Regions from separate parts of the Acinetobacter sp. LT1 genome, predicted to be linked through region 2. Evidence: predicted binding sites of a transcription regulator. Region 2 holds the regulator's gene; the other holds the start of a gene.
The links. Region 2 encodes PhoB, which activates phosphate uptake and scavenging genes when phosphate is short. Its sites were predicted from a motif close to TGTCATNAANCTGTCATAA; they were not measured.

Region 1: a site for PhoB is predicted at 1,697-1,715, ahead of WBW42_RS06460 (NAD(+) kinase). Genes of this name have one in related genera too.

Annotation. Positions count from the first base shown of each region.
Region 1 covers NZ_JBBAXE010000005.1:98,717-103,158, forward strand. Annotated here, with positions in the region: gene WBW42_RS06450 (glycosyl transferase family protein) at 1-198, shown strand, start outside; gene WBW42_RS06455 (YeaC family protein) at 399-671, opposite strand; gene WBW42_RS06460 (NAD(+) kinase) at 668-1,576, opposite strand; gene mrcB (penicillin-binding protein 1B) at 1,762-4,158, shown strand; gene WBW42_RS06470 (tetratricopeptide repeat protein) at 4,180-4,442, shown strand, end outside.
Region 2 covers NZ_JBBAXE010000008.1:87,914-92,355, forward strand. Annotated here, with positions in the region: gene WBW42_RS09805 (alpha/beta fold hydrolase) at 1-670, shown strand, start outside; gene phoR (phosphate regulon sensor histidine kinase PhoR) at 738-2,096, opposite strand; gene phoB (phosphate regulon transcriptional regulator PhoB) at 2,106-2,816, opposite strand; gene WBW42_RS09820 (TetR/AcrR family transcriptional regulator) at 3,070-3,741, opposite strand; gene WBW42_RS09825 (SDR family NAD(P)-dependent oxidoreductase) at 3,952-4,442, shown strand, end outside.

The sequences.
Region 1 (4,442 bases), on a different contig from region 2:
ATTGAAGAGGAATTAGATTTAGCAACGTTTAAAGCAGTATGGCTTGGTCAACAGCACCATGAATATGGAGAAATAGCCATAACAGAAACCATCGGAATCGCGCTATATACGATGGGCGTTGTTGCTAGTTTTGAAGAAGCGATGCAAAAAGCAAAAGTGTTATGGGATACACGAAATTTAAGCAATCTTAATTCGTAGTTAACAAATGCTATCGTGAAGGTCGACATGGATGTCGACCGTATCACTGCGATACAGGAAGTATCGTCAGTGATACAAAGGATTTTTGGTTACTTTTGATCCTTCAAAAGTAATAAAAGCCTATATGCTATAACTTATGAAAAACATGCTATATAAGGCTGTATGGAATAACCAGAAATAATTTTCTGTCTTATTAAGTTTTAAACAAAACGAATAGGTTTAAACTCTGGCTCATGCTTGTGATGATCATCATCACACTCTTCGCCTTCTTCTTTTGTACCACGGTCAATATAACCGCTACGCTGATCTTCTGGTAAGTTCTTTAACTCCCAAGCGATTACAGCTTGCATACAAGTTTCACGCTGCTCTTTAGTTAAAACAACGCCGTTTGGCCATTTACCAATTTCTACTGCTGTTTTTAAACGCTCTACAATTTCAGGGTTTAAAACAGATAGCATTTGTTCAATATTCATGATTCATCTCTTTGAAAAGATTCAAAATCTTGGTTCCAACCAAGTTTGGTACGGCAGGCCATATAGAAATCATAACCTGGTGGATGCAATAAACTTAGTTTAAATGGGTGTTTACGGATGTGTAAACTGTCTCCAACATTGAGCGAGACACTATGTTGTCCATCTGCACTCACCATTGGTAACACCCGATTTTCGCGAATAACGATTTTAATTTCGCTTTGACCACCGACTACGATGGGACGTGATGACAATGTATGGGGATGCATTGGAACTAATGCAATAGCATCCATACTTGGATGTAAAATTGGGCCACCACCTGACAATGCATAAGCCGTTGATCCGGTTGGCGTCGAAACAATTAAACCATCACTATGTTGGCGGTAAACATATTGACCATCAATATTAAGTTCGAAGTCAATCATGTGTACCGATTTACCCGAGTGCAAAACCACATCATTTAAAGCAATGGCGTCATAAATGACTTCACCATTTGTTCGTACTTCCATTTCAAGTAAGAAACGACGGTCAAGCTGGAAATGACCTTGAAGTACTTGGTCAAGTTTGAAAATGGCTTCTGAAGGTTTGATATCAGTTAAAAAACCTAAACGCCCGCGGTTGATACCAATAACAGGCGTATTGTAGCGTACTAAAGCTCTAGCAGCATGGAGTAAAGAACCATCACCTCCAACGACTATGACTAAATCAGCAACTTCACCCAATAAATGACGACTCACTACCTGTGCATGGTCATAAGGCACTAATTCAGCAGTTTCCTGATCAAAAATGGGGTTTAAGCCTAGGTTCAACAAATGATCATGAATTAAACATAGTGTTTCTACTACTGATGATTTATCTGGTCGACCGATTAACCCGACGTTTCTGAAGGACTTATGTGAAATTTGCACGAATGAGTAAGCTCCGCTGCGATACTTGCCTATAATAACATTAACCTGATTAATTTAAAAAAACATAACAACAAGATGCTGTAAAATTCAATCTAAGTTTTCCAATTATTCACAGTTTTATCATTGCAAATTGATGACAAGCTATCGCATCATTACAGGCATTGTTAGGGTTTTATCTCATTTTTATGAAGTTTGAACGTGGTATCGGTTTCTTTGCACTAATCTTTTCCATTTTGGTCATTGGTGCTTTTATTGCTCTTAGTATCTATCTGATTCGTTTAGATAATATTATCCGTGAAAAATTTGAAGGACAACGGTGGGATATTCCCGCCAAAGTGTTCGCACGACCTTTGGAAATTTATAATAACGCACCTATTACCCAAGCAAATTTCACTCAAGAATTAAAACTCTTGGGTTACAAAACTTCAAGTAATTATGACAAGTCTGGAACCTATGTTGCTCAGGGTAGCAATATGTATATCCATACACGTGGTTTTGATTACGGCGACAGTGTTGAACCCGAACAAGTATTAGAGTTAAGTTTTGCAAATGATCAAGTTGCTGAAGTTCGAAGTACAAAACCTTCTTCAACGGGTGTTGCGCGACTAGAGCCACTTCTGATTGGAGGGATTTACCCTCAACATAATGAAGACCGTGTTCTCATTAAACTGAATAATGTCCCTAAACCTCTTATTGAAGCTTTAATTTCAACAGAAGACCGTAATTTCTATCATCATCACGGGGTTTCAATTCGTGGTACTGCTCGTGCATTGGTGAGTAATATTACAGGCGGAAAGCGTCAAGGTGGTTCAACCCTAACTCAACAATTAGTTAAAAACTTCTACCTTACACCTGAACGCACCTTAAAACGTAAAGTTAATGAAGCATTAATGGCTTTACTCATTGAGCTGCATTACAGCAAAGATGAAATTTTAGAAGCTTACTTAAATGAAGTAAATCTAGGCCAAAATGGTAGCTACTCAATTAATGGCTATGGTTTGGCTTCTCAATTTTATTTTGGTTTACCGTTACGTGAGCTAAGTGTCGCACAGCAAGCTTATTTAGTTGGTTTAGTGCAAGGCCCTTCTTTGTATAACCCTTGGAAAAATCCTGAAGGTGCAAAAAAACGCCGCGATACGGTGTTAAATAACATGCGTGTAATGGGTTATTTAACTCAAGCAGAATATGAAGATGAAATTGCACGTCCTTTAAATGTGTTAAATAAACCAAGTTTAGGCCCTGCAAAATTCCCGGACTTTTTAGATATTGTGCGTCGTCAATTACGCACAGAATATCAAGAAAGTGATTTAACTAATCAGGGCTTACGTATTTTTACGACTTTAGACCCAATTACTCAAACTCAAGTTCAAAATGCGTTTAAAGCTTCAGTAGAACGCTTAGCAAACAGCAATCCATCACGTTTGAAAAACTTACAGGGTGCTGTACTGATTGCACATCCAGAAAACGGCGAGCTTGTTGCTGCTGTTGGTTCTACACAAGACTTTACTGGTTTTAACCGTGCTGTAGATGCAAAACGTCAAGTCGGTTCTTTATTAAAACCTGTGATTTATTTAAGTGCTATTGAATCTGGGCGTTACAACTGGGCAACCCAAATTGAAGATGCGCCGATTAGTGTCCCTGTAGATGGTGGCAAAAGTTGGACACCTAAAAACTACAGTGGTGGCGGACATGGTGTAGTCAGCTTGAGTGAAGCTTTGGCAAATTCATATAACCTATCTGCTGTGCGCTTGGGTCAAGAGTTTGGTTTATCTACATTTACAAACAACTTAAGAAAGTTTGGTGTTGAGTCGACCATTCCTGCCTACCCATCTATTTTCCTTGGGGCAGTCAATATGTCACCAATGGAGGTTCTGGGAATTTATGAGAACTTTGCTACAGGTGGCTTTAAATATCCGACTCGTGCGATTCGATCTGTCGTAGATGCAAATGGTCGCCTGCTTGACCGTTATGGCCTGAATGTTCAACAAACCATTGATCCATCTGTTGGTTATATCATGAATTATGGTCTACAACAGGTCATGTCTTCGGGTACTGGTCGCGCAGCTTATAATAGCTTGTCTCCTGCTTTAAAATTGGCAGGTAAATCAGGTACGACTAACGATACACGTGACTCATGGTTTGCGGGCTACTCAGGTAACCACGTTGCTGTAGTTTGGTTAGGTTTAGATGACAACAAAGTAACAGGATTAACAGGTTCATCGGGTGCATTGCCAGTATGGATTAATGTGATGAAACAATTACGTCAAACGCCTGTAAATCTACGTCAACCAGACACAGTACAGTGGCAGTGGATTGACCGTGCAACGGGTGATTTATCTGCTCAGGCATGTGATGGCGCAATGTATATTCCGATGCTAACGCATACGGTTCCGCACCGTGCTACGCCATGTGGAGCACCTTATTATCAAGTTGATCCAACATATACGCCACAAAGTGATAACACAATTCCTGACTCTCAGGATGATAATACCGACAGTTATATTCGTGAAAGTGAAAACCAGATGGAACAAGATCTGTCAAACAACTCACGTGTAATTTCAAGTGGTAGTTATAACAACTAAGCGTTAACAGGAAATTAGGATATGTTAAAGAAAGGTGTTTTTTATATTGGTGCTGTTCTTATGGTCGGCTGTACAACTCTGCCCGATCATTCTGACTCCAAAGAGAAAACACCTACTCCTCCAGTCAAAAAGACGGAAACTCCATCAGGTGTAAAAATTACACCTTATGATCACCCAGAAATTCAACGTAAAAATTTACAGGTGATTGTTCCTCAGCAAAAAAAGCCTCAACATTTTAGTGATGATGGTAGCCAGTTACCTGCATTTAAAGTTTTAATGCAAAA
Region 2 (4,442 bases):
TTTGCTTAAGCCCAAGAGCTTTAATAAACAGTGGTTGGTGATGGGACATAGTCAAGGCGGGGCTGCAGCAATTGCAGTGTCTGCCTATGGTCAAAAAGATGCTCCCGAATTAGATTTAAAAGGGGCAATCGCTCTTGCGCCAGGCGGCTATCAATATGAAGGCATCGCAGAATATGTGCAGAGTAATCCAAACCCAGAACCAAGTGTGGCAGCTTTCTTCCCGATTGTATTATTGGGTGCGCAAGCAGCAGATCCAAGCATCATTCCTGAAAAGCTGGTAAGTCCTGAAATGAACACTGTGCTGACTCAAGCACGTAGTCGCTGTTTATCTGAACTTCAATCTGATTTGAAGAAGTCTCCTTCTAGCATATTTCGCCCTAACGCAGACTTAAAACCTCTTTTGGCTTATCTTAAAAAGCAGTCCATTGAAAATATGGTGCCGACTGTGCCGTTAATGATTGTTCAAGGCTCTAAAGATCATTTAGTCGACCCTAGAGGGACATCTGCTTATTACCAACAGCTATGTAAATTAAAAAAACCAACTATTTATCAAACGATTGATGGTGGCGATCACCGTGATGCACTGCGTCAAAGTAATACTTTTGCCACTCACTTTTTAAATGTCATAGAGAAAAATCAGACAAAATCGTATTGCTCGAATTCTAAGTAAATTGGTTTAAATAATACAAAAAAGCCGACTTTTCATGAGTCGGCTTTTTAAATGTGAGAGGGCAACTTTAGGTCATGTTATATAGTCTTTCTTTTGGAAAAACTGCGGTAAATGTTGATCCTTCGTTTTCTTTAGACTGCACATCTAAATAAGCGCCGTGTTGCATCAGCACATGTTTTACAATCGCTAAGCCTAAACCTGTACCACCTGTTTGACGACTACGGTCGCTATCAACACGATAGAAGCGTTCAGTCAGTCGTGGCAAATGTTTAGGGTTAATTCCGATGCCTGTGTCTTGCACACTAAAGTATGCATGTTCGCCATCATCATGCCAGCCAATGGTAATGGTTCCACCTTTTGGCGTGTACTTGATAGCATTCGTAATTAAATTACTAAATGCGCTGGCAATTTCCATGTCAGAACCAATTAGGTCACAGTGGCTATCAATATGTAAATTGAGCGTGTGTCCATAATCAGCATTGTAGGCCTGAGCATCATCAAACAATTGATTCATTAAGCTCGGCATTTCAATAATCTGGTTTTTTGCGATTTTCTTATTATTTTCTAAATTTGATAACAGTAGTAAATCATTGACCAACGCATTCATACGTTTGGTTTGTGATTGCATCTGGTCAAATGCACGTTTCCAGCGTGGGCTAATATCTTCCTGATCGGTAAAGGTTTCGATATAACCACTGAGCACGGTTAATGGGGTACGAAGTTCATGCGAAATATTGTCGACAAAGTCTTTACGCATTTGCTCAAGGTTGTGCATACGCGTCACATCGTAAGCCACCAATAAACGACTTTCTCCACCAAATCGAGTGAGCTTAACCTGTACATAACGGTCATCATCAAAATTGGAATGCAGCTTAATCCCATCAGGTGCCTGATCAATATTGTTAAAATATTCAATAAAAGTAGGCTGACGTAAAATGGTTAATAAGTTGCGGCCACGGTCGAGAGGACTGATTCCTAACAAACGTTCGGCAGCAGGGTTCCACCACTCGATTTGATGTTGGTCATCAATGAGTACAACCGCTTCAGCAAGAGCAACTAATGAAGACTGAGCCCGGTCAATTAAACCGACCATTTCGGCCTGAACAATTCGTTCCTGACGCTGAGCACGGTAAACATTAAATAACAATGCCCCCCAAATCCCGTTAAGGTTTGGAGGAACGTCATAAGGTTTATTCGCAATCCAGTCATTGACCAGATATAAAGAACGCAACTGGAGTGTAAAAAACACCACGAAGGCGATAAAAATACAGCTCCAGAAATACCCAATACCGAAACCGACTAAACCGGCAATAATTAGAAAAAATAATAAAAGCCGTAAATCTTGTTTGGCAAACGTCCATAAACTACTGTAGCGAGAAAGCTTTTGTTCACGTACCTGTTCAGGGACGGGGTAGGGTTCATACATAAATCTTGGTTAACCTGCGGCTAAATCTGCACGTGTTGAGAAACGGTAGCCAGTTCCACGTACAGTCTGAACAAATCGGTCAACACCAAAAGGTTCTAACACTTTACGTAAACGACGGATATGCACATCGATAGTGCGGTCTTCAATATATACATTACCGCCCCATACCTGATCGAGCAACTGGGCACGCGTATAGGCACGTTCTGGATGGGTCATAAAAAACGCAAGTAAGCGATATTCAGTTGGGCCCATATCTAAAATACTGTTACCAAAGCTAACACGCTGGCTTACAGGATCAAGAATTAAACCATTGGCATCAATTGTTTTTTCACCACTTAATGCATTCGCGCGGCGCAGAACTGCCTTAATACGTGAAACCAGTTCACGTGTTGAGAAAGGCTTCGTCATGTAATCATCTGCACCCGCATCAAGACCTTGTACTTTATGGTCTTCTTCTCCGCGAGCGGTCAGCATAATCACTGGAATTTCTGCTAAATTCTCATCGCGTTTTAAGCGGCGACATAAATCGACACCACTTACACCTCCAGGTAACATCCAATCAAGCAAGATAAGCGCCGGACGTTGGTCGACGATAATTTGATGAGCCTGTTTGGCATCTTCTGCCTGTAAACACTGAAAACCTGCCATGTCCAAAGAAGTATGGATCATTTCACGAATAGGAAGCTCATCATCGACAATTAAAATATAGTCATCTTTCACAACGCAATATCCTATAGATTTAACGGTGAACCGTTTTGTAGTTATGACAGGCTTATTACAAAGATTAATTATGACAATTTCATTGCAGAAAAGTCTATAAAAATGAATTTAGCAATAATTTGTGACAAAACTAAGGCAAAGGTATGACCAAATTATGACATCTAAGCCTCAAACTTTCTAAAATCATTCAATAGGTTATCACCTTAATTGCTTAGCTATTTTTTCACATTTTGGCTGTCAAAAAACTTTAATATTATTTTGAAACTTGAGCTAATAAAGATAAGAAAACGATACGGCACGCAGTTAAAACCTGCTCAAGAGACTGCTCAAACCCTCCCATCACCCATCGAATTGCAATTTGAGTGACATATCCATTTAAACCCGTTGCGATTAAAGAGAGCTCATTTTCATGGTGTTGAATTTGGGGCATGGTCAGCATAACGAAGGCTTGAATCATGCGATCAAATTGCGCAAGTGTTTCTTGAATGGTGGCCTGATTATGTAATTCTTGCACCAGAACTGCATCGACATAGACAATACGAGCTAATCTCGGGTCATCTTTTAATGTTGTCAGCAGCGCTCTCAAACCCGCATCGACCATTTTTTCTGGATCGGGTGCAGCTTTAATCACGGCTTGCATCAGATTTTGCTGTAATTCTTCAATCATTTTTAAAAAGATGGTTTGGAATAAATCTTCACTCTTTTTAAATGATTCATAAAAATAACGTTCGGTGAGTTTAGCTTCTTGGCAGACATCTTTTACCGTCACTGAAAAAAAACCAAGGGTTCCGTAGGTTGCAATACCCGCTTCAATCAGTTTTTCGCGGCGTGCTTCTTTACGTTCAGATAGAGATAACCCTTTGAACTGACGTTCTTTACTCACACTTTTTGTTTTCTTTTTACTGGTTGAGTCGTTAGTCGCCATAAATAAATTTTTTCCTAAAGAATGGTTTCCTAATTTATAGGTTTTGGCCAAATATGCTCACTATGATAAAGCCCTCAGCAGAATTGTGCCATTCTATCTGAAATTACAGTGTACTATATTGACAATGTGTATTGTCAAAATTATATTGAAGGTGTCTAAAGTGCACATGCAATGAACCGATTGTGCAAATCGAAAAACAAAGGATGGACAATGAAAAATTTTAAAAACAAAGTCGCTGCAATTACGGGCGCGGGTTCTGGCATTGGGCAACAGTTAGCAATTCTTTTGGCAAAACAGGGTTGCCATCTTTCGTTGAGTGATATTAATGAAAAAGGATTACAACAAACTGTCGAGCTTTTAAAGCCTTACAGCAATATTACTGTTACCACTAAAAAGCTTGATGTGTCTGACCGTGAAGCGGTAAAGCAGTGGGCGCAAGAAACAGTACAAGATCACGGTTCTGTTAACCTGATTTTTAACAATGCTGGCGTTGCGTTAGGTTCGACTGTCGAAGGCGCGACCTATGAAGATTTAGAGTGGATTGTTGGGATTAATTTCTGGGGCGTCGTATACGGTACTAAAGAATTTTTACCGTTCATTAAGCAAACTCAAGATGGACACATTATTAACATCTCGAGCTTATTTGGTCTGACTGCCCAACCTACACAGTCTGGCTATAATGCAACCAAATTTGCTGTGCG